3 regions of the Mesorhizobium sp. WSM4983 genome follow, and region 1 is predicted to be linked to each of the others. Evidence: predicted binding sites of a transcription regulator. Region 1 holds the regulator's gene; each other region holds the start of a gene.

Evidence for each region. Region 1 encodes LexA, which represses DNA repair genes until DNA is damaged. Its sites were predicted from a motif close to TGTTCNNNNTGTGTTCNG; they were not measured.
Region 2: P9254_RS20435 (ImuA family protein) is a predicted target of LexA. The motif match lies at 4,640-4,657, and genes of this name have one in related genera.
Region 3: P9254_RS23120 (PA0069 family radical SAM protein) is a predicted target of LexA. The motif match lies at 4,360-4,377, and genes of this name have one in related genera.

What each region holds. Positions count from the first base shown of each region.
Region 1 covers NZ_JARTVM010000001.1:186,476-194,384, reverse strand. Annotated here, with positions in the region: gene P9254_RS01050 (ComEC/Rec2 family competence protein) at 43-2,505, shown strand; gene lexA (transcriptional repressor LexA) at 2,489-3,223, opposite strand; gene P9254_RS01040 (molybdopterin molybdotransferase MoeA) at 3,340-4,545, opposite strand; gene moaC (cyclic pyranopterin monophosphate synthase MoaC) at 4,547-5,026, opposite strand; gene trpC (indole-3-glycerol phosphate synthase TrpC) at 5,029-5,841, opposite strand; gene trpD (anthranilate phosphoribosyltransferase) at 5,846-6,856, opposite strand; gene P9254_RS01020 (peptidyl-prolyl cis-trans isomerase) at 6,853-7,909, opposite strand, start outside.
Region 2 covers NZ_JARTVM010000008.1:7,568-15,476, forward strand. Annotated here, with positions in the region: gene P9254_RS20425 (error-prone DNA polymerase) at 1-2,103, opposite strand, end outside; gene P9254_RS20430 (DUF6504 family protein) at 2,100-3,575, opposite strand; gene P9254_RS20435 (ImuA family protein) at 3,517-4,617, opposite strand; partial or broken gene P9254_RS20440 (IS1595 family transposase) at 4,774-5,713, shown strand; gene P9254_RS20445 (hypothetical protein) at 5,722-5,904, shown strand; gene P9254_RS20450 (hypothetical protein) at 5,882-6,709, opposite strand; gene P9254_RS20455 (metallopeptidase family protein) at 6,883-7,320, shown strand; gene P9254_RS20460 (DUF1737 domain-containing protein) at 7,346-7,552, opposite strand; gene P9254_RS20465 (HpcH/HpaI aldolase/citrate lyase family protein) at 7,609-7,909, opposite strand, start outside.
Region 3 covers NZ_JARTVM010000010.1:73,648-81,556, reverse strand. Annotated here, with positions in the region: gene P9254_RS23145 (F0F1 ATP synthase subunit A) at 1-521, shown strand, start outside; gene P9254_RS23140 (F0F1 ATP synthase subunit C) at 601-825, shown strand; gene P9254_RS23135 (F0F1 ATP synthase subunit B) at 888-1,469, shown strand; gene P9254_RS23130 (F0F1 ATP synthase subunit B) at 1,480-1,971, shown strand; gene P9254_RS23125 (ribonuclease HII) at 2,178-2,876, opposite strand; gene P9254_RS23120 (PA0069 family radical SAM protein) at 3,131-4,285, opposite strand; gene P9254_RS23115 (glycosyltransferase family 2 protein) at 4,434-4,937, shown strand; gene P9254_RS23110 (hypothetical protein) at 5,132-6,106, shown strand; gene moaB (molybdenum cofactor biosynthesis protein B) at 6,121-6,669, opposite strand; gene P9254_RS23100 (4-(cytidine 5'-diphospho)-2-C-methyl-D-erythritol kinase) at 6,669-7,550, opposite strand; gene P9254_RS23095 (hypothetical protein) at 7,577-7,762, opposite strand; gene P9254_RS23090 (S49 family peptidase) at 7,847-7,909, opposite strand, start outside.

The DNA.
Region 1 (7,909 bases):
TTCATGTAGCATAGGAGGTCTGGGGCGCAAGGGGCAGACCCGATGGCTGGACGTGGCCGGGGTGCGGAGGAGGGCGAGGAGACGGCGGCTGGCGTGAGCGAGCGCCTGCTGTTTGCCGACACCATACCTGCCGAGGCAGTACCGGTTTTGGTTCCCGTACCGCGTCCGGCCACCGAGATTTTGCCGCCGGACGGCGATGCTTCGCTACAAGCTCCTCCGCCGGCGGCCATCGACTTAATCCGCAGGCGGTTCCGCCGTGCCTCGTTTTCCGTGTTTCGCCGGGGTGTGGCCGAGGCAGCCTCAACCGAGCTCGACCGCGGCATCGGCTTCCTGCTGGTGCCGGTGTTCCTGGCCGCCGGCGTGATACTCTATTATTCCGTGAGCGCCGAGCCGGATCTTTACAGACCGCTGGCGGCGGTGGCGCTGATGGCTCTATGCGCGGCGGTTTCGCGCCCCTGGCTGAAGACACACCTGGTCTTTATGGCGGCGCTGTTTTGCGCGCTGGGCTTCGTCGCCGCGAAGGTCGAGACCTGGCGCGCCGCTACACCGATGCTCGGCTCCGAAATCCAGACGCGGCTGACAGGCCGCGTCGTCATCGCCGAGGAAATGGCCAATGGCCGCGTCAGGCTGACCATCGATCTCGTCTCGACCGCGCATCCAAAGCTGCGCTACGCACCGGATCGCGTCAGGGTCTCGGCACGCAGGATCCCGGCCGGCATGAAGGCCGGATCGCTGGTGACGGGTTACGCGCGGCTCCTGCCGCCGACAGGGCCGGTCCGTCCGGAAAGTTATGATTTTTCCTTCGACAGCTATTTTTCCGGCATCGGCGGCAGCGGATTTTTCCTCGGCGACCCGAAACTCATTCCGCCAACCGACCCGATCGGCCAGACGAGCATCGCCTCGGCCATCGAGAACGCGCGCGAAAATATTGCCGACCACATCAGAAGCACCGTCGGCGGACCCGAAGGCGAAATTGCCGCCGCACTGATCGTCGGCGTGCGCGCCGGCATTCCGGAGGACATCAACGAGGCGATGCGGCGGACCGGCATCTATCACATCATCTCGATTTCGGGCCTGCACATGGCGCTGGTCGCCGGCACGGTCATGCTTCTGCTGCGCGGCGCCTTTGCGCTGTTCCCGGATTTTTCGTCACGCCGGCCGGTGAAGAAATATGCCGCGGCAATCGCGCTTATGTCGATCGCCGCCTACCTCCTCATCTCCGGCGTGGTGGTCGCCGCCGAGCGAAGCTTCATCATGCTGGCCGTGATGCTGATCGCCGTGCTTTTCGACCGCGCCGCGCTGACGATGCGCAATTTGGCGATCTCGGCCATCGCCGTCATCCTGGTGTCGCCGCATGAAGTGGTTGGCCCGAGCTTTCAGATGTCGTTCGCGGCAACCGCCGCCCTTGTCGGCGCCTATGCCGGCTGGTCCGACTACCGCGCCGGCAAGGTGAGAGCGCCGCCGGCAAAGCGTTCGTTCCTGCGGTTCATGTCGCACAAACTGGCAGTCGGAGCAGGTGGCGCCGCGATGACGTCGATCATTGCCGGAAGTGCCACGGCGCTGTTTGCCATCTGGCATTTCCAGCGCGTCTCGCCGCTTAGCCTGCTGGCCAATCTCGCGATCATGCCGATCGTCACGATCGTGATGTTTCTCGCCGTCGCCAGCGCGGTCATGATGCCGTTCGGCTTCGACGGGCCCTTCCTCTATTTGATGGGCAAGGGCCTGGCGGCGATGATCGCGATCTCGGCGTGGATTTCGGAGTGGTCGCCGGTCGATGCCGTGGGCCTGATCTCGATCCATTCGGTGCTGCTGGCGACGATCGCGCTCGTCATCGCCACGATGGCGACTACGTGGCTCAGGCTGGCCGCGATTCCTTTCGCTGCCGCGGCCGTCATGATGATCCCGCAGGTGCGCACGCCCGACCTGCTGATCTCGGAGGACGCGCATCTGGTGGCGATGCCGATCGGCGGCGGCGAACTCGCCATCAATCGTGCCCGCTCGAACGAGTTCACCACCGATAACTGGAAACGCGCGCTCAAGGCCGAAACGATCGTGCCGCCGGAGACATTCGCCAAGGGCACGCTGGACATAGCCGATCCCGTCGACCTGCCGCCTGGATCGCCCTTTTACTGCACGGGCGATCTCTGCATTGGCCGGCATCCATCAGGCGCGATCGTCGCGCTCGCCGAAAAACGCGAAGCTGCCCGGCCTGCCTGCGACTTCGCAGACCTCATCGTCATCAACGACGCCACGGCCTACAATCCCTGCCGCGATCCGCGTGTCCTCGTTGTCACCAAGCGGCAGCTCGCGCGCGACGGCAGTGCCGCCGTCTTCTTCGATCCGCAATCGGCGACGGCGCGAGCAACCATTCAATACGCCGTCGAAAAACCGTACCGCCCTTGGCACGAACAGCGGCGCTACTCGCGTGAGGCGAGGGGGTTGGCGCCTTACAAGAAGCCCGAGAAGCCGAAAGCCAAGCCGCAGCCCCTCAGTAGCGGCGGATGAGCCCGACGAGCTTGCCCTGAACCTTGACGCGATCGGGACCGAAGATGCGCGTCTCATAGGCCGGATTGGCAGCCTCGAGCGCGATGGAGGCGCCCTTGCGGCGGAAGCGCTTCAGCGTCGCCTCCTCGTCATCGACCAGCGCCACGACGATCTCCCCGGGGCTCGCAGTGCTGGCGTTGCGGATGATGACCGTGTCGCCGTCGAAGATGCCGGCCTCGATCATCGAATCGCCTTTGACCTCGAGCGCGTAGTGCTCGCCGCCCGCGATCATGTCCGGCGGCACTGTGATCGAATGCGTCTGGTGCTGGATGGCGTCGATCGGCACGCCGGCGGCAATGCGACCCATCACCGGGATGGAGACGGCTGAAACGGCGTCGTCGTCATTGCTGGGCGTCGGCGTGCGGGCGGGCGCCGCGGGTTTGATCTGGCGGCCGAGATTGCCTTGGCCGCCCTGGATGACGCTCGGCGAGAATTTCTTCGCCGCATTGAGGCCGGGCGCGATCGAGTCAGGTAGGCGCAGCACTTCAAGAGCACGCGCCCGGTTCGGAAGCCGGCGAATGAAACCGCGCTCCTCCAGCGCCGTGATCAGGCGGTGGATGCCCGATTTCGAGGCAAGGTCGAGCGCTTCCTTCATCTCATCGAAAGACGGCGGAATGCCGCTTTCCTTGAGCCGTTCATGGATGAACATCAGCAGTTCATGTTGTTTGCGCGTCAGCATGGCGGCCCCCATGGGTTCTGAAACCAGAATCAGAAAAACAAACCCAGAACAAACACTATCTGTTCCAGTTGTGTTCCGCAACCGTTTAAAGTTTAGTGAATGTGTTGACGTTTTGTTCAGCGTAACATCAGAACGGTGCATTCCTCGCCGGCTTCAGCCGCCGGTGCGAAGGGTTGGCGCACGATCAGGCCATTGGCATCGGCGAGCATCCTCAACATCGAGGAATCCTGGATGCCGAACGGTGTTGCGATCAACCCCCCCGCATCTTCGCGGACCACGGCGCGCACATAGTCCTGCCTCAGATCGTTGGCGTGCATTGCGGCGCCTAGCCGGGCCGTGCGGATTTCCTGCCGGCAGGACCGGCCGCCCAGCCGCGCCAGAAGCGGCTTCAGGAACACCTGCGAGCAGACCAGGCTTGCGACCGGATTGCCGGGCAGGCCGATGCAGCGAATGTCGCCGAGCCGGCCAAACATCAACGGCTTGCCGGGACGCATGGCGATCTTCCAGAAGTCGAGCTGCATGCCTTCGCCGGTCAGCACGTCATGGATCAAGTCGTGGTCGCCGACGGAGGCGCCGCCAAGCGTGACGATGACGTCGGCGCCGGCCTTGACCGCCTTCTTGACCAGGGCCGCGACCGCGTCCTTGCGGTCGGCGGCGATGCCGAGGTCGAGCGAGCGCGCGCCGACCGACTGGGCCGTAGCTGTGACGCCACAGGCATTCGACGAGATGATCTGGTCGGGGCCGAGCGCGCTGCCCGGCGGCAGCAATTCATCGCCGGTGGCGATGATGGCGAGCAGCGGCTGCCGCACCACGTTGAGACTCGGATGGTTGGCCGATGCCGCCAGCGAAAGCGCCGCCGGATCGAGCTGGCGGCCTTTTTCGAGGAGCAGGTCGCCCTCGCAGAAGTCGAGGCCGCGGCGACGGACGTTGCGTCCCTCCGCGGTCGGCTCGGTCACTTCGATGCCGCCGCCGCCGAGATCGCGGACATTCTCCTGGATAACGATGGTATCGGCGCCTTCGGGGAGCGGCGCGCCGGTGAAGATGCGCACGGCCTCGCCCTTGCCGACAGAGCCGGTGAAGCCACGCCCGGCGGGCGCCATGCCGATCACGGAGAGCCGGGCCGGCGCCGAGGCTACGTCGGCGGCCCGTACGGCATAGCCGTCCATCGCCGACGCATTGAAGGGCGGCTGGGTGCGCAGAGCCACCACCGGGTCGGCCAGCACCCGGCCGGCTGCTTCGGCCAGCGGCACGCTTTCGCCTGGCAGCGCGGTCGCGCCGTCCAACAGGCGTTGGAGCGCCTCGGCGACCGGAAGCAAAGCCATGCTAAGAACCGGCCTTGTAGTCGCCCGACTTGCCGCCGGTCTTCTCGACCAGCCTGATGCCGGAAATCGCCATGGCGCGGTCCGCTGCCTTGGCCATGTCGTAGATGGTGAGGCAGGCGACCGACGCCGCGGTCAGCGCCTCCATTTCCACCCCGGTCTTGCCGGTAACCCTGGCAAGCGCGCTGACCCTCAGGCCAGGGAGCGCGTGGTCGGGCTCGATCTCGACGGCAACCTTGGTGAGAAGGAGGGGATGGCAAAGCGGGATGAGCTCATGCGTCTTCTTGGCCGCCATGATGCCGGCGATGCGCGCCGTGCCCAGCACGTCGCCTTTCTTGGCGTCGCCGGCCAGGATCATCTCCAGCGTTTCCGGCTGCATGGTGACATACCCTTCGGCGATGGCCGTGCGCGTCGTCTCGGCCTTGCCGCCGACATCGACCATGTTGGCTTCGCCCTTGGCGCCGAGATGCGTAAGCGCGGGCATCCTCAAACGGCCTCGGCCGGCGCCTTGCCCGTCAGCAGAAGGGCGGTCGCGGCGGCCACGTCGGCCTGCCGCATCAGGCTTTCGCCAACGAGGAAGGTGCCGATCTTGCTCTTTTCCAGCCGCCGGCAGTCCTGATGGGTGAAGATGCCGCTCTCGCTGACCAGCAGCCGGTCGTCCGGGACCATGGCGGCAAGCCGCTCGGAAACGTCGAGGCTGGTTTCGAAGGTTCTCAAATCGCGGTTGTTGATGCCGATCAGCCGCGACGAGAGGCGAAGCGCGCGTTCCATCTCCTGTTCGTCATGCACCTCGACCAGCGCGTCCATGCCGAGATCGAAGGCCGTGACTTCCAATTCACTGGCCAAGGCGTCGTCGACGCTCGCCATGATGATGAGGATCGCGTCCGCGCCCCAGGCGCGGGCTTCATGAACCTGATACGGGTCGAAGAGGAAATCCTTGCGCAGGGCGGGCAGGCCAACGGCGGCGCGCGCTGCGGTCAGAAAGCCGGGCGCGCCCTGGAAGGACGGTGCGTCGGTCAGCACCGAAAGACAGGCAGCACCGCCTTGCTGATAGGCCCTGGCGAGCGCCGGCGGGTCGAAGTCGGCGCGGATCAAGCCCCTGGAAGGGCTGGCCTTCTTGATCTCCGCAATCAGCGTGAAGCCGCCGGCCTTCCGCTTGGCCTCAAGCGCCGCAAGGAAGCTGCGCGGGGGTTCCGCATCCTTGGCCTTCGCCTTGACCTCGGCAAGCGGCGCGCTGAGCTTCGCGGCGGCGATCTCATCGCGCTTGTAGGCTTCGATCTTGCGCAGGATATCGGACAAAATTCTAACCGTTCGAAATCTCGATGAGCTTGTCGAGCACCGCCAGCGCCCGGCCGCTGTCAATGGCCTGCGCTGCTGCCTCGATGCCATCGCCGAGCGTCGTCGCCTTGCCGGCCACCACCAGCCCGGCGCCGGCATTCATCAGCACGGTGTCGCGATAAGCGCCGGCAGCGCCGCCCAGCATATCGCGCAATGCCCTGGCATTGTAGGCCGCTTCGCCGCCGCGCAGATCTTCCTTGTTATGCCGCTTCAGTCCGACCGCTTCCGGAGTGAGGGTAAAGGTGCGGATCTCGCCGCCGGCGAGCTCTGCGACCTGCGTCTCGCCCGTGGTGGTGATCTCGTCATAACCGTCGCCGTGCACGATCCAGGCATGATCGGTACCCAGCGCCTTCAGCGTCTCAGCCACCGGCATGATCCATTCGGGCAGGAAGACGCCAACCATCTGCCGGCCGACGCCGGCTGGATTCGACAGCGGCCCGAGCAGATTGAAGATGGTGCGCGTGCCGAGCTCGCCCCGGACAGGACCGACATGCTTCATCGCCGGATGATGCGCTGGCGCGAACATGAAGCCGACGCCGGCTTCCTGGATGCAGCGGCCGATCGTCTCCGGTGCGATGTCGACTTTGACGCCTAGCGCCATCAGCACATCCGCCGCGCCGGTCAGCGAGGACAGGCCGCGATTGCCGTGCTTGGCCACCGGGACGCCCGCGGCGGCGATGACGAATGCCGATCCGGTCGAAATGTTGACCGAATGCGAATTGTCGCCGCCGGTGCCGACGATGTCGATGGCGCCGCGCGGGGCTTCGACGCGGAGCATCTTGGCGCGCATCGTGGCGACCGCGCCGGAGATCTCGCTCACGGCCTCGCCGCGCACGCGCAACGCCATCAGGAAGCCTCCGATCTGCCCCGGCGTCGCGTCGCCCGACATGATGATGTCGAAGGCCTCGCGCGCTTCCTCGAAGGAGAGCGCGGTGCCGGTCGCGACCTTGGCGATATATGTCTTAAGCGCGCTCATCGTGTCTGTGCTTGGGAAACGGCGGCCGGATCGATACGAACGTCATATTGCGACTGCAGCTGCGCCACCAGCTGATCGAGCAGGTCGTCGGATATGCCGGCGCTGAAAGATTTCTGCGCGTCTTCCGGGACAGAGCTGCCATCGGCGCCGGCAGGTTCGAAGACTTCGGCAACCTTGAACAGGATCTGACCGTCGCCGGTGGGCGAGGGGATCAGGCCCGTGCCGCCTTCGCCGACGCCGAACATGGCCGCCGCGCCCTCCTTGCCGAAATCGGCATCGTCGGCTTCGCGCTTCAGGCCGCGCTTGGTCTGCTTCTCGAGCTTCAGCTCGCCCGCGATCACGTCGAGCGTCGCACCGGCCTTGAGGCGCTTTTCCAACTCCCCGGCCTTGGCGGTGAGCCGCTTGTCGGTCTCGGCCGCGGTCCAGTCGGCCACCACCTTCTGGCGAACCTCGTCCAGCGTGCGGTCGCGCGCCGGCGTGATCGACTGGACTTCATAGAAAACGAAGCCGTTGGCGGCAGTGGTCAGGCCTTCATTCTCGGTGTTCGGCTCGGCCTCGAAGACGGCCTTGATGAGGTCCGCCGATTGCGGCAGGTCGTTGACGATCGTGCCGTCCGGCCGCTGGCCGGTACGGTCGATGGCGTCGATGGTGACGACCTTGAGCTTTAGCTTGTCGGCCGCCTGGGCAAGCGAGGCACCGGAAGCGCGGGTGTCCTCGTAGCTGTCGTGGACGTCGAGCAGGACGCGGCTTGCCTCGCCGAGCGCAAGATCCTTGCGGATCTGGTCGGACACTTCCGAAAGCGGCTTCACCACCTGCGGCTTGATTTCGGTGACGCGCAAGAGCACCGGGCCGAAGGCGCCCTGAACCACCGGGCTGACCTCGTTGACGTTGAGCGAGAAGGCTGCGTCGGCCACCGCCTTGTCGGCGATCTTGTCCTTTGCCAGCGTGCCGAGCACGGTGTCGGCCTGCGTCTTGCCCTCTGCGGTGACGATCTTGTCGAAGGTGGCGCCGGCCTTCAGGGAGTCAAATGCCGCCTTGGCCGCGTCCGGCGTC
Region 2 (7,909 bases), on a different contig from region 1:
GTAGTTGCCGATTGTGCCGGTGCGCTTGAAGGTGGCCATTGCGCGCCGCAGCTCATCGGCCTCGCCCGGCTGGAAGCCGCCGGCAACGATGGCGATCTTCATCGCCTGCTCCTGGAACAGCGGCACGCCCAGCGTCTTGCCGAGAATCTCCTTCAATTCCGGCTTCGGGTATTCGGCTTTCTCCTTGCCCTGCCGTCTACGCAGATAGGGGTGCACCATGTCGCCCTGGATCGGGCCGGGCCGCACGATAGCCACCTCGATGACCAGATCGTAGAATTCACGCGGTTGAAGCCGCGGCAGCATCGACATCTGGGCGCGTGACTCGATCTGGAAGACGCCCAGCGTGTCGGCCCGGCAGATCATGTCGTAGACGCGAGGGTGCTCCGGTGGCAGCGAGCTCAACTGATGCGGCCGGCCGTATTTGTCACGCGCCTTCGGATAATGATGCGTGAGCAAGGTCAGGGCTCGCTTCAGGCAGGTCAGCATGCCGAGCGCCAGCACATCCACCTTGAGGATCTTGACCGCGTCGAGATCGTCCTTGTCCCACTCGACCATCTTGCGCTCTTCCATCGCCGTCTTGACGATGGGCACGACCTCGTCGAGCCGGTCGCGGGTGATGACGAAGCCGCCGACATGCTGGGAGAGATGGCGGGGGAAGCCGATGATCTCGTTGGCGCGTTCCAGCACCTGCCGCGACAGCGGATCGGCGCGGTCGAGGCCGCCGGCATTGGCTTCCCTTTCGCCGAGCTCCGAGGTCGACCAGCCCCAGATGGTGCTCGACAGAGCGCTCCGGACGTCTTCGGACAAGCCCATGGCCTTCGCCACCTCGCGCAGGGCGGAGCGGCCGCGATAGCTGATGACGGCGGCGGCCAGCGCCGTGCGCTTGGCGCTGTATTTCTCGTAAATATAAGCGATGACCTCGTCGCGCCGTTCATGCTCGAAGTCGACGTCGATGTCGGGAGGCTCGTTACGTTTCTCGGAGATGAAGCGCTCGAAGAGGGCATCGATCCGGTCAGGGCCGACCTCGGTGATGCCGATGCAGAAGCAAATGACCGAATTGGCGGCCGAGCCGCGCCCCTGGCATAGGATGCCCTTGCTGCGGGCGAATTTCACGATGTCGTAGACGGTCAGGAAATAGCGCGCATAGTTCAGCCGCTCGATCAAAGCGAGCTCGCTGCCGATGCGCCGCAGCACTTCTTCCGGGACCCCGGCCGGATAGCGCACGGCCGCTCCTTCCCGCGCCAGGCGTTCGAGCTCGGCCTGCGGTCCGAGGCCGGATTCCGTCGGCTCGTCCGGATAATTGTATTCGAGGTCGCTGAGCGAGAAGGTGAGCTCGTCGGCGAAGCGCAGCGTCTCCGCCAGCGCTTCAGGGTGCCGGCGGAAAAGCCGCGCCATCTCCAGCGGCGTCTTCAGATGACGCTCGGCATTTGCCGTCAGCTCCAGCCCGACCTCGGAAACCGGCGTGTTGAGGCGGATCGCGGTCAGCACGTCCTGCAGCGGGCGGCGGTCGGCGGCATGATAGAGCACGTCGTTGGTCGCCATCAGCGGGATGTGCAGATGTTGGGCCATCGCCGCCGCCTGCTCGATACGGAAGCGGTCGTTGCCGCCGTAATCAGGCGCCACGGCAAGCCGAAGCGCGGCGCCGAAACGATCCTTAAGCCGGCTAATGAGCGTCAGATTGTCTTCCGCGCCTCCCGACAGGTTGGGCAGGATCGCCAGCGACATCAGATCGCCCCATTCGAGAAGGTCGCTGAGTTCGAGCAGCGTCGCGCCCTTCTCGTTCTCGTCGCGCAGATTGGCCTGCGTCAGCATGCGGCAGAGATGTCCCCAGCCCTTGCGGTCGCGGGGGTAAGCCAGAATGTCCGGCGTGCCGTCGCAGAAAACCAGGCGGCAACCGGGATGATAGGGCAGCTTCTCGACCCTGGCCTGCTGCCAGGCCCGCACGACGCCGGCGACCGTGTTGCGGTCGGCAAGGCCGATCGAGGAAAAGCCGTAGAATTTCGCCGTGACCACCAGCTCCTCGGGCTTGGAGGCGCCGCGCAGGAAGGAAAAGTTCGACTGGATGCCGAACTCGGCATAGGGGATGGCGGTCAGCGCGTTCATGCGAAGACGCCGTGCATGAACCAGCGCGGCGCGCCCTGCGAGGCGCTGCTGTAGAGGCCCTGGCGGTAGAGCCAGTAGCGGCGCCCCTCGCTGTCCTCGATGCGGTAATAGTCGCGCGTCGGCGCCTCTTCCTCGCCGGGCAGCTGCCGCCACCATTCGGCGGCGATGCGCTCCGGCCCTTCGGCGCGGGCGACGCGATAAAGCGCGCGCCGCCAGCGGAAATTCATCGGCGGGCCCTCGGGGATCTCGGTCGCCGGCACCTCGATCGGCTCGGGCGAGCGGAACAGCCGTACCGGCCGCTCCGGCGGGAAGATGGTCATCGGAGGTGCTGTCCGGTCGGGCTTCGGCGGCATGCGCCTTTGCGGCGCCTCCGCGAAAGGAACCGTGGTAACGGCGCGCTCCGGCAGGTGGCTATCGACGATGACCGGCTTCAGCACGGCGGCTTCGCCGAGGCGGGCACGCACGCGGTCGGCGAATAAAGCGATGTCGGCGTCATCGTCGCTTGTCTCGCCGGCAAGGTCGCCCTGCAGCATGTCGAAGGCGGCGACCGAAAGCACCGACAGCCGCACGAGGTCGAAGCCGAAGCCGGCATCGATGGTCTGTTCCAGCGCGGTCAGCCGTTCGTGAAACAGCTTTCGGATCAGCTGCGGCTCGCGCATGGGGCGCGAGGTGCCGACCGCGATGCGGCTGACGAGGCCGTCGACGCGAAAGAGGAGAAGGGCGAGCGCCCGCGCGCCTTCGCCGCGGCGCTCGAGGTCGGCCTTCAAGGCCACGGCAAGCCGGCTCACCAGCCGCTCGATGTCGTCGGTGAGCACGATCGGCTCGGCAAGATGGCGCTCGACCGAGAGCGGCGCCACGGGAAGGCGCGGCGACACCGCCTCGTCGAGCCGGCCGAGCGCCTGGTCGAGGCGCAGAAGCAAGGTGGCGCCGAAGCGGCGGGCGAGCGGCGCGCGGGGTGCGGCCATCACCGCCCCCGCCGTGCGCAGGCCGACGCTTTCCAGGCTGGCGCGGGTTTCCGGCGCGATGCGCAGCGCCGAAAGCGGCAGGGGCGAAAGCAGCGCCGCCTCCTCGCCGCCGGCAACGATGCGGTCGCCGTGGAAGCGCGCCGCCGCCCAGGCGGCGCCCGGCGTCGAGGCGAGGCCGGCGCGAACATCGAAACCCTGCTGGAAGAAACGGGTGAGGATCTCGTCCTGCATGGCCCGCTCGCCACCAAACAGGTGCGTGCAGCCGGTGACGTCGAGAAACAGCCCGTCCTCGCCGTCGATCGCCACCAGCGGCGTGTAGCGGTCGCACCAGTCGGCGAGGCCTTCGAGCAGGCGGCGGTCGGCCTCCGGGTCGGCCTCCACCACATCGATCGACGGATGCATGGCGCGCGCGTCGGCAATGCCCATGCCGCGCTTCAGCTTCAGCGCCTCAGCCCGCTCGTCGAGGGCTGCGATGCGCTGGGCGTTGCTGTCGCGATGGCTGATCACAAGCGGTGGGCAAGATGGGGGCAGGTGATGCGAGGGCCGGGAACGCCAGGACCGCCCCAGACGCTGGCGCAGGATCCGCTCCGCGCAAAGATAGGGGAACCACAGCGACAGAATTCGCTGCCCGCTCTTCCTCGGGCCTTCTTTCGGCAAAAGCGTGCTCATCGGGGTTCCACTCCAGTGTGAATTGTCCGGGCAGGGCCGTGCGGCTCTTGCCGATATCGACGGTGAAGGCGGGGCGGCCGATCGAGCCGGCCAGCGCGCCGGCGAGCGTTTCGCGGCTCGCCGCGGGCGCTGCCGAAACAATGAGGCGCACGGGCGCCGCGGTGGGCTCGGCGTGGCCGGCCTGACGCAGCAAAAACACCGGCCGGCCGGCGCTCTGGGCGCGGGCGTGCAGCCGCCGCGTCGCGGTAAGGTCGAGAAGCCGCGGGCTGCCGCGGATCTCGAGGAGGACGGCGGCGAAGGCCGTCATGCGGGCGGCCTCCTCGGCGATCCACAGCGCGTCGACCAGTTTCGGCGCTTCGGAAAACAGCAATTGTTCGGGCTCGATGCCGAAGAAGGCGTGGAGGCCCCTGGCATAGGGAAAGCCGGCCTCGCGGAAAATCTCCGCCGTTCCGATCCAGAGGACCGGCAGGCCCTGCTTCTGTTGGAGGATCAGGCTGGCGAGCGACAGCGCAAAGCCGGCCACGGCGCCGGCATCGCGGGTCTCCAGCCCATGGATTTCACTGAGCGCCGCCTTGGGCAGGCCGCCGCCGAGGGCGGTGTCGAGGCGTTCTACGCCGGTGTTCAGGAAGGCATCCGGCAAGGCCACAGCGAGGCCGCGCCGGACGATGGTGATTTCGGGGGTGGCGTCCGATCCCGCGGCATCGCCAGCTATTTGTTTTTCCGCAAGTCCGGACGGAAAACCGCTTCGCACTGTTCCTGGAATCGCTTTTGGCGCGCCGGAAGCCGGCGCTTCCAGGCGCTCGGGCAGCGTTCCCTCGATCTTCGCGATCTGGCGGCGCAGGGCAAAAACAGTTTCCCGCGCCACGGCGCTTATCGCCATGACGTTCACTTCCGGCAGCAGTTGTTCCTGTTATGTTCTTATAGATTCCAGAGGGGCCTGGAAGAGTCAAGCGGAGTCGCAAGGAATTTATTCCTTATATTATACTTGACGTACCCACGGAAACGGATTAGGTTGATTCCATAAGGAGTTAGACCGATGTCCGTTCTTTCAGACCGCCATTTCCACGACGAGGCCGAAGCCTACAAGGTTGTCGAAGCTAGGATTTGGCCGAATGGTCCCGTTTGCCCGCATTGCGGCGGCTTCGAACGCATCTCGAAGATGGAAGGCAAGAGCACCCGGATCGGCACCTACAAGTGCTACCAGTGCCGGAAACCCTTTACGGTCAAGGTCGGCACCATCTTCGAGGCCAGCCACGTTCCGCTGCATTTCTGGTTGCAGGCGATTTTCCTTATCGCCTCATCCAAGAAGGGCATTTCGAGCAACCAGCTTCACCGCACCCTTGGCGTGACCCTGAAAACTGCTTGGTTCATGTCGCACCGCATTCGTGAGGCCATGCGCGACGGCACTCTTGGCCCACTTGGTGGCAACGGTCTGATTGTCGAAGCGGATGAGACCTATTGGGGCAAGAAGGCCAATCCGGAGCCGTCCAAGCATCGTCGTGGCCGTCCCTACATCAAGCAGGGTAAGGCCGCTGAGAAGCGCGCTATCCTTGGCCTTATTGAACGCGGCGGCAACGTGCGCACCTTCCATGTCGCGCAAGCCACCAAGGAGAACAACTCTGGTTTCTGACAACATCGCGCACGAAAGCATGTTGTTCACCGACGAAAGCCGCCTTTACCCGGCTATCGGCGCTTCCTTCCTTAGCCGCATGACCGTCAAGCATTCGGCTGGCGAGTATGTGCGCGGTGGCGTCCACACCAACACCATCGAAGGCTATTTCAGCGTGTTTAAGCGCTGCATGAAAGGCACCTATCAGCATTGCGCTGAGAAGCACCTTCACCGCTACCTTGCGGAATTCGACTTCCGCCACAATCAGCGCGTAGCCCTTGGCGTAAACGACGAGGCGCGCGCGGGCCGCATTCTTGATGGCATCGTAGGCAAGCGCCTGACTTATCAAACAACTTCTGCAAGGTGAGGCCCCTTATGGCGTCTGGCGACCGTCCAAATACCGCCCGAAAGCCGCTCGGCAAAAAGGCCGTAAAGCTTAGTCAAAAAGAGCAATCCGAGCGGTTCAAGAAAACCGCTCGGGAGCTAGAAATTGATGATTCCAGAGATGCGTTCGACCGCGCTTTGGAGAAGATTGCTAAGCCGGCGAAGCGGAAATAGCTGCTGCCGAGGTTGTCGTCACTGGCGGTACCGGCAACGTTTTCAACATCTCCGAAACTGCGGCTCTCACCAATCCATGAACCGCAATTGCATCATCTACAGTTAGAACAGCGTCTGGATGAATCAGGGGATTTCGGAACCTGTCTGAGATTTCCTTTATGAGGAACAGGGTTCTTGGATCCCCTTTCTGCGCCTGCTGCATTGCATTGACGTACACAGCTATGTTGCGAACCTTGGGCTGCGCTTTGCCGTCGGTCTCATGCGTGTAGTAGCGGCGCAGTACGCATTCGAGTACCCGAAACAGATGAAAGCCTGCGGCGGTTGGAGTCTCGTAGGCGAGACTTTTCCCGGCTTCTTTCGCGTCGAAAATCGCTTCCGGAACCTTAGACCCAAGGTCAGCCGGGAAGAGGTTTTCGCCAAACATCAATAGCGACCAAGAGTCGAAAGCGCCTTTCTGCACGACGAAATACGCATGCAAGACCCCGATTTCAGCCAATAGCGCAGTCTTATACTGTTCCACTTGGGATTTTACCCAATAAACCTCAAAATCGGGCAGGACACGTTCCGCGTCCTGGTCGTCAAGGTGGGTCTTAAGTATCGTTAAAACCCTATCAGCCAATAGCGCCGAAGCTCGCAGATAGGGGGCATACAGCGTTGCGGTAGTTAGCTCAGTTATCGCGTTATGCGCCGCAAGGAATTTATATCTTACGTCCTTGAAGGGAACCGGTGAGAACAGGGGTAGCGATGCGACGGGTTCTATGCTCGCCGACAAATTATAAATGTAAGGCAATGCGATCCTAAGCACTGGTCCACCCCTCGGGTGAGTCGGAACTTCAGCATAGGTCATACCTCATTGGGTACGCGAAGTACAATATGCGGAATTTATTCCTTCCTCTTTCAGCTTCCAAGACCCAGCCAGCCGGGCCCATTTGCCTCCACCGGGGCGAAAGCCTATATGCCGAGGTCAAAGGAAACCTCATGGCCCGCATCTACAAGACCCGCATCTGGCATGACCAACTCTCGCCATCGATGGATGAGATGGAACTTCTGGCGCTGGAGGCCTACGCCCATCTGCCGGAGGAGTTCCGCAAGCTCACCGGCGAGATCATCATCCAGATCGCCGATTTTCCGACCGACGAGATCATGGACGACCTGTCGCTGGAGACGCCCTTCGACCTGCTTGGCCTGTTCGAGGGGCGCGGCATCGCCGAGCGCTGGAACCCGCAGACCGGCGAGGGGCCGAACCGCATCACGCTCTACCGCCGCGCCATCCTCGACTATTGGGCCGAGAACGAGGAGACGCTGGGCGACATCGTCACCCACGTTCTGATCCACGAAATCGGCCACCATTTCGGCCTGTCAGACGACGACATGGAGCGGATCGAGGAAGCGGCCGAGCAGGCAGCGGCGGGGTGACGAATGAGAGGGCTGCCGCCCTTTCCTACCAATCGCTGAGCTTGGTGTCCGAGGTGTATTCCTGGCCCTCGATATCCTTCACCACGGCCTGGCCGCAGCGCATCGACTTGGTCGTCTTGTCATAGGCATAGGTCGGCGAGCCGAACAGGTGCCAGCCCTTGTTCAGGGCCGCCGTCACCTTATGGCAGAAAGTGGAATCGTCCGGACCGGACAGAAAGCGGTAGAGTTTCATTTTCGACCCTGTCGTGACCAATGCTTGTCTATCTTTGCTGGAATCGCTCGAGCGCATCATGCGCCGATGATTGCGGCCTTCGCCAGAAGTTTCTCGGCTTCCGCCAGATGCAGCCGCTCGACCATGCGGCCGTCCAGCACAATGACGCTTTTGCCGGCATTTTCGGGCCGTGAGAACGCCTCCCTGATCGCGCGCGCCCTGGCTAGGGCCTCCGGCGCCGGCGCAAAGGCGCGGTTCGCCGGCTCGATCTGGGCGGGGTGGATCAGCGATTTGCCGTCGAAACCCATGGCGGCCGCGTCGGCGCATTCCCGCGCGAGGGCGTCGAGGTCGCGAAAGTCGTTGGCGACGCCGTCGATC
Region 3 (7,909 bases), on a different contig from region 1:
CGGGCAAGCAGGGCATGCAGTTCTTCCCGCTGGTGTTCTCGCTGTTCATGTTCGTGCTGGTCGCCAACCTGATCGGCCTGTTCCCTTATTTCTTCACCGTCACCAGCCACATCATCGTCACCTTCACGCTGGCGATCCTGGTCATTGGCACCGTCATCGTCTACGGCTTCGCCAAGCACGGCCTCGGCTTCCTCAAGCTGTTCGTGCCGCATGGCGTGCCTGGCTATCTGATGCCGCTGGTGGTGGCGATCGAAGTCATTTCCTTTGTCTCGCGTCCGGTCAGCCTCTCCGTTCGTCTTTTCGCCAACATGCTGGCCGGCCACATCACGCTGAAAGTGTTTTCGGGCTTCGTCGTCAGCCTCAGCGCGCTGGGTGCGGTCGGCATCGCCGGCTCGGTCCTGCCGCTCGCCATGGCGGTTGCCCTGACGGCGCTGGAACTGCTGGTCGCCTTCCTGCAGGCCTACGTCTTCGCGGTGCTGACCTGCATGTATCTGAACGACGCTCTGCACCCGAGCCACTGATCGATTTTCACCGGCGCCCCGGCGCCAGCATACCCAACGTACCAACCGCAACGATTACGAAAACCACAGGAGTTTTGAAATGGACGCAACTGCAGCAGCTGCTATCGGCGCTGGTATCGCCTGCATCGGCATGGGCGGCGCCGGCATCGGCCTCGGCAACATCTTCGGCAGCTATCTCTCGGGTGCGCTCCGCAACCCGTCGGCCGCTGACGGCCAGTTCGGCCGCCTGATCTTCGGCTTCGCCGTGACCGAAGCGCTGGGCATCTTCTCGCTCCTCATCGCGCTGCTGCTGGTCTTCAGGTAAGAACCACGCGCTGACGAAAGGGGCCGCATGGTGCGGCCCCGCCGTATGGACAGGGGAATGAGATGTTCGTGACATCTGCCTTTGCGCAAGAATCCGCGCCGGCCACGGCCGAGGGCGATACGCATGCGGGCACCGCCGTGCCTGCCGAGGAGCATGGCACGTTCCCGCCGTTCAATGCCGAGACCTTCCCGTCGCAGATCCTGTGGCTCGTCATCACCTTCGGGCTCTTCTATTTGTTCCTGAAGCGGGTTGTGATGCCGCGCATCGGCGGTATCATCGATGTCCGCAACGATCGCATCACCCAGGATCTCGACCACGCCGCCAGGCTGAAGGGCGAGGCGGACGCTGCCGTTGCCGCCTATGAGCAGGAATTGGCGGAAGCCAAGGCCAACGCCAACAAGATCGGCCAGCAGGCGAGCGACGCCGCCAAGAGCGAAGCCGAAAGCACGCGCAAGAAGCTCGAGGCGGAACTCGAGAAGAAGCTCGGCGAAGCCGAGGCGAGCATCGCCTCGATCAAGGCCAAGGCGATGAAGGAAGTCGGCACCATCGCCGAGGACACCACGTCGGCCATCGTCGAGGCGCTGGTCGGCGGCAAGACCGACAAGGCCGAGATTTCGGCCGCGGTCAAATCCGCGACCCGGTGAGGAGGCCATCATGGACGCCACATCACTTGCCACGCTCTGGGCCACCATTGCCCTGATCATCTTCCTCGGCGCCGTCATCTATCTGAAGGTGCCGGGCATGCTCGCAAAGTCGCTCGATTCCCGCGCGGCCAAGATCAGCAGCGAACTCGAGGAAGCGCGCCGCCTGCGCGAAGAGGCCCAGCAGCTGCTCGGCCAATACCAGCAGAAGCGCAAGGAAGCCGAGAAGGAGGCCGCCGACATCGTCGCCGCCGCCAAGCGCGAGGCCGAGCTCCTTGCTTCCGAGGCGCATAAGAAGACCGAGGACTACGTCGCCCGGCGCACGGCGCTTGCCGAGCAGAAGATCAGCCAGGCCGAGCGCGAAGCGATCGGCGAGGTGCGTGCCAGCGCCGTCGACATCGCCGTCGAGGCCGCCCGTGCGCTGCTTGCCGCCAAGGTCGACGCCAAGGCCGGCGCCGATTTGTTCAAGTCGGCGCTGCAGGACGTGAAGGCCAAGCTGAACTGAGCGGCTCTGCCGTTGCTGACATGAAGCCGCCTGGGCAACCCGGCGGCTTTTTTGTTTTGGGCGCGAATAATCTTCCCCCTTGAGGGGGAGATGTCGCCGAAGGCGACAGAGGGGGCCGTTGCGCGTAGAGCTCAACCCCTTGTGCGACTAAGAGGGCGTTGGCGCTTCACGCGCGACGACTCTCAGCCTGCCTTCAAGAGGGGAGATTAATCTATTCCCTCGAAGCTCTCTTCCGCTTCCGCCACCTCGACGCCGCCAAACCGGAACGGTGCGAACGACGCCCTATGCAGTCGCGCCACCGGGCCATGCGCCTCGATCGCGGTCCGGTGGCGGACCGTCGCGTAGCCCATATGCATTTCGAAGCCGTAATGCTCATGATGGCCGCCGCAGCCGCACATCATGCGGTCGCGCATCACCTTGGCGATGATCGAGGCGGCGGCGATAGATTGCGAGCGCTGGTCGCCCTTGATCAGCGCGCGTCCCTCGCAGGTGAGCCCTGGCGGCACGTCGCGGCCGTCCGCCAGCGCCAGTTTGGGCGGCAGCGACAGTCCGGCGGCGGCGCGGCGCATGGCTTCCAGGCTGGCTTTCAGAATGTTGCTGTTGTCGATGCCTTCGGCGCTGATCGAGGCCATCGAGACGCTGAGCGCCGAGCCCAGGATTTTGAGGAACAGCGCCTCGCGCTGCAGATGGGTGAGGCGCTTGGAATCGTCGAGCCCTTCGGGAATGTTGGCCGGGTTGAGCACCACGGCCGCGGCCACCACCGGACCGGCAAGCGGCCCGCGGCCCGCCTCGTCCATCCCCGCTACCGGCCACAGCCCCTCGGCCATCGCTTTCGTTTCAATCGAGAAGTCGGGCTTCTCGACCATTTCGAAGAGAAGCGGAGAATCGGAACGCGCGCGAGCCATGGTGCGGCGAGGTTCGCATCGGCTCCGATTCTCCGCAAGTCCCTCCGGGTCGGATGGGGCGTCGGACCGGGAGGGCACCGTCTCACGGCCGGGGGACTGGGCCGGACGGGATTCTTGAGCAATTCCAGGAAGAGTGCGTAGCGGGCCTTCCGTACGAAGTTACATCAAAACAGAGGTTAGCGGATCGCAATCCGGGCGCAAAACTCTGCCTCCCGAGTTGCCTTAGCCGCCGGCCTTCGCGGCCGGCATCATCTTCACAGCAGCATCAACTGCTCGCCGACGCCGGAGCCTGCGACGAATTGGTCGGTCCGAAGCTGCCGCCGCTCGGCATTGAGGCCGAGCCGCTTGGCGGCGATCTCGAAGCGCCGGCCGATCTGCCAGGCATAGGGTCCGGCGCCCTTTATGCGCCTGCCCCATTCCGAATCGTAGTCCTTGCCGTCGCGCATCGAGCGGATCAGCGACATCACATGCCGGTAGCGATCCGGATAATGGCGCAAGAGCCAGTCCTTGAAGATCGGCGCCACCTCGAGCGGCAGACGCAGCACGACATAGCCTGCCTCCCTGGCGCCGGCGGCACGCGCCGAATCGAGGATGCGCTCCATCTCCGGATCGGTGAGGCCGGGAATGATCGGCGCCACCATCACTGAGGCGGGGACGCCGGCATCCGAAAGCTGCCTTATCGCTTCCAGACGCTTTGTCGGCGTCGAGGCGCGCGGCTCCATGGTTCTCGCCAGCATGCGGTCGAGCGTCGTCACCGACAGCGCCACCTTGGCGAGGCCGCGTTCGGCCATGCGCGACAGGATGTCGATATCGCGCGTCACCAGTGCCGACTTGGTGACGATGCCGACCGGATGGCCGCGCGCCTCCAGCACCTCCAGGATCTCGCGCATGATCCGGTATTGCTTTTCGATCGGCTGGTAGGGATCGGTGTTGGTGCCGATGGCGATGGTGCGCGGCTGGTAGCCGGGCTTCGACAATTCCCTGTCCAGCATTCGCGCCGCATCGGGCTTGGCAAAGAGCTTCGATTCGAAATCGAGCCCCGGCGACAGGCCCATGAAGGAATGCGTCGGCCTGGCAAAGCAGTAGACGCAGCCATGCTCGCAGCCGCGATAGGGATTGATCGAACGATCGAAGGAAATGTCCGGCGACTCGTTGCGCGTGATGATGGTGCGCGGCTTCTCGACCTGCACCTCCGTCTTGAACGGCGGCAGTTCCTCCAGCGAGTTCCAGCCATCGTCGAACACATGCCGGCTGACCGGCTCGAAGCGGCCGGACGGATTGATGCCCGCGGAGCGTCCGCGATTGCGGTCCGGCCGCACGCGCATGCCGCTCTGTTCTATCATTGCATTTGCCATCTCGGCTCTGCCTGCTCCGAAAGCGGCAATGTCGGCGCGCACGATCTGTTCCATTTTCGCCCTCTCCCAGGGACTGTCGGCAGGCTGTCGAATCGCTCTGTTCATGAAACTATTCCTATTTTGCCAATGAGAACAAAGCAAGAACTTTTTCGTTCAGAACGCGCATCTGGCGCAGCGCCGCGCTTTCCGCTATTCGGCTAAAATGCTCAGCGTCCTCATCGAAACCAGGAACGACGAAGAAGGCCTTGCCCGCACGCTGGCCTCGCTGATCGGCGGCGCGGTCGAGGGCGTGGTGCGCGACGTCATCGTCTGCGACACCGGCTCGACCGACCAGACGCATCGCGTCGCCGAGCATGCCGGCTGCCACCTCGTCGCCGGCGGCATCGCAACAGGCATCGGCCAGGCCAAGGGCGACTGGCTCCTGCTTCTGGAACCCGGCGCCCGGCTCGCCGAAGGCTGGATCGACGACGTCGTCGCTCACGCGGCGAGGCAGACGATGCCGGCGCGTTTTTCACGCGCCCGCGGCAATCGCACGCCGTTTCTGGTCCGGGTTTTTTCGGGCAACCGGGCTCTGGAGGAAGGGCTTGTCATCAGCAAGCGCCAGGCCACGGTGCTGGCGAAAAGCGCCCGCAGCGCCGAAGCCCTGGCGCGCGGCCTCGCCACCAGAAGGCTGATTGCCGAAATCTGGGTGGCGCCGCCGAAGTGAGCGCATGCCCTCCTTCTCTCCAGAAGGCGAAAAGAGAGAAAAAGGCCGCGAACTTTGCCGGCCCATTCTATTGTGCATTGCACAAAAACCTGCAGTGGATTAGCATCTGCTTGAAGCGGGACAATCGGGATTGGGTGACGATGAAGCGGCAGACGGCTGGCGCTTCGTCGGACGCCATGCATACGAGGAACCCGATGAACCTTGGTACTCCAGACAATTCAGGCGCGGCCAGCCTGGAGGCGATCGCTCGTAATGGCAGCCTGTTTAGGCGCATCGCCGTGCGCATCCCGACCTATCTGAAAGATCTACGCGAAAATCCGGCCTGGCTGCCGATGTTCGTGCTGGCGCGCACCATGCCGGGGCGCCGCATGCACTGGCTAGGCGCCAGACGCGTTCGCCCGCTCGACAATGCGGGAGAGACGATGTTTGCCGGCGTCGATCGCGAGGCGGTGGTCGCGGCGCTTCGCTCCGATGGACTGTTTTCGGGGTTCACGCTGCCGTCGGCGATCCATGAGGAGATCGCCGTTTTTGCGCAACGCACGCCCTGTTTCGGCAATTTCGACCGCCGTCTCGAATTCATGCCGGGCGACCATGCCGAGGCGGAGAAGCGTTTCGGCCGCTCGCTGCTCAGCGGGCATTATTTCGAACGCATTCTCGATTGCCCGGCGGCGCTTGCCATCCAGCGGGATCCGCTGCTCCTCGAGGTCGCGCAGCACTATCTCGGCGGCCAGGCGAAACTGATCACGACGCGCGTGTGGTGGAGCTTTCCGACCGGCAAGGCCTCGGATGCCGACAAGAATCTCGCCTCGCTCGGCAAATACCATTTCGATCTCGACGATTGGCGGATGCTGAAATTCTTCTTCTATCTGGTGCCGGTCGACGCCGGCACCGGCCCGCATGTCTATGTCCGCGGCAGCCACAGGCGCCGCGCGCTCAAGCACCAGCTCACGCTTCTGGTCGGCCACCCCGCGGAAGACGTGCTGGACGTCTACGGTCCGGAAAGCGCTGCGACGCTGACGGGCGAGGCGGGCCTCGGCTTCGTCGAGGATCCGTTCGGCTTCCATATGGGAACGGTGCCGACGCATACGCCGCGGCTGATGATGGAAATCGGCTTCGGCGTCTCGCGGCCGTCGCGCCGCCGCTTCCACGGCGAGCCGGTCATCCGCTGAGCCGGACGGGGCCGCTACTCCGGCTTGCCGCCGCGCCTGAGGTGCTCGTCCAGCCGCGGCATGATCTCGACGAAGTTGCAGGGCATGTGCCGGTAGTCGAGCTGCGCCTTGATGATGCCGTCCCAAGCATCCTTGCACGCGCCGGGCGAGCCCGGCAGCACGAAGATAAAGGTGGCGTTGACGACGCCGCCGGTCGCCCGGCTCTGGATCGTCGATGTGCCGATCTTGTCATAGGAAATCCGGTGGAAGACTTCCGAAAAGCCGTCCATGCGCTTTTCGAAAATCGGCTCCAGCGCTTCCGGCGTTACGTCGCGGCCGGTGAAGCCGGTGCCACCCGTGGTGATAACGACGTCCACCGTTTCATCCCTCGACCAGGCGAGCACTTTTTCGCGGATCTTCTCGCGGTCGTCGGTGACGATGTCGCGAGCCACCAGTATATGGCCAGCCTCTGCGATGCGGTCGGCCAATATCTGCCCGGATTTGTCCTCGGCCAGGCTGCGCGTGTCGGAAACGGTCAGCACCGCGATGCGCACCGGGATGAAGGGGCGGCTTTCGTTGGCCATCAGTCGGTCTCCATGCTGCGCGTCGCGGCCACGAACCAACCGGGATGGCGGCGGCGGATGTCGATCGCCGCGCGCTTGGCGACATTGCCAGTCTCGAACAGGCCGAAGCAGGTAGCGCCGGAGCCCGACATGCGGGCAAAGGCGGCTCCCGCTTTTTCCAGCGCCTTGAGCGCATCGCCAATCGCCGGTTGGATGGCGCGAGCGGCAGGTTCGAGATCGTTCCGCGTCGTGTCCAGCCAATTGCGTATGCCGTGAAAATCGAGCCGGCCGGGCAGCGGCGGCAATGCCGCATTGTCAGGTCCGGAAAGCGCCTTGAATACTTCGGGTGTCGAAACGGCGACGCCCGGGTTGACGAGGACCAGCGCAAGCGCCGGAAACTCCGTCAGCGGCGACAGTTCATCGCCGATGCCGCGCGCAATGAGCGGCCTTGCCTTGAGGCACATCGGGAGATCGGCGCCGAGCGTCAGCCCGATCCGCGCCAGCCCCGCCTCCCCGATGTCGAGCTCCCAGAGGCGCGAAAGGCCGTTGAGCGCCGCCGCCGCGTCGCTCGAGCCGCCGCCGACGCCGGAAGCGACCGGCAGGTTCTTCTCCAGCCGGATGGCGACTGGTGGCGCCTGTTGCGCGCCGGCTTCCCGCCGCAACGCGTCGCGCGCTTTGAGTACCAGATTGTCGCCATCGATTGGCACGCCGGCGGCGAAGGGACCAGACGCCGAGAACGCATCGTCTTGCGCCAGCTCGATCTCGAGCCGGTCGCCGAAGCGCGTGAACACGGCAACGCTGTCGAGTAGGTGATAACCGTCGGCGCGCCGTCCGGTGACGTGCAGCGCGAGGTTGATCTTGGCAGGCGCAAGCCATGTCCGGGACTTGGCCTCGGCCTCCAGAATGTCGGCTGCTGGCGAGATGGTGTTCAGTCCTTAGCCAGACGGTACTCGCCGGTCTTCGGATCCTTGACCAGCGTTCCCATCGTGCCGTTGGCCGCCTGCTTCTCGGTGCGCCGGATCTTGGCCGTCACGCGCTCGGCCTCGCGTACGAAAGCGCGATAACCGAAATAGGCGGCGGCGCCGACGACAACGAAGAAAATGATCTGCGGCATCTCACAACTCCTCCCGCGTTTCTCGCGGCAAGGCCGGCCGGATGGGTCGGTCAAGCGGCCATGCTAGACGCAATCATGGCTTTTTCAAAGCCCGAAGCGCGCCCACAGCGCGCGCTCTTCCGCCGCATCGATGACGCCGCTGGCCGC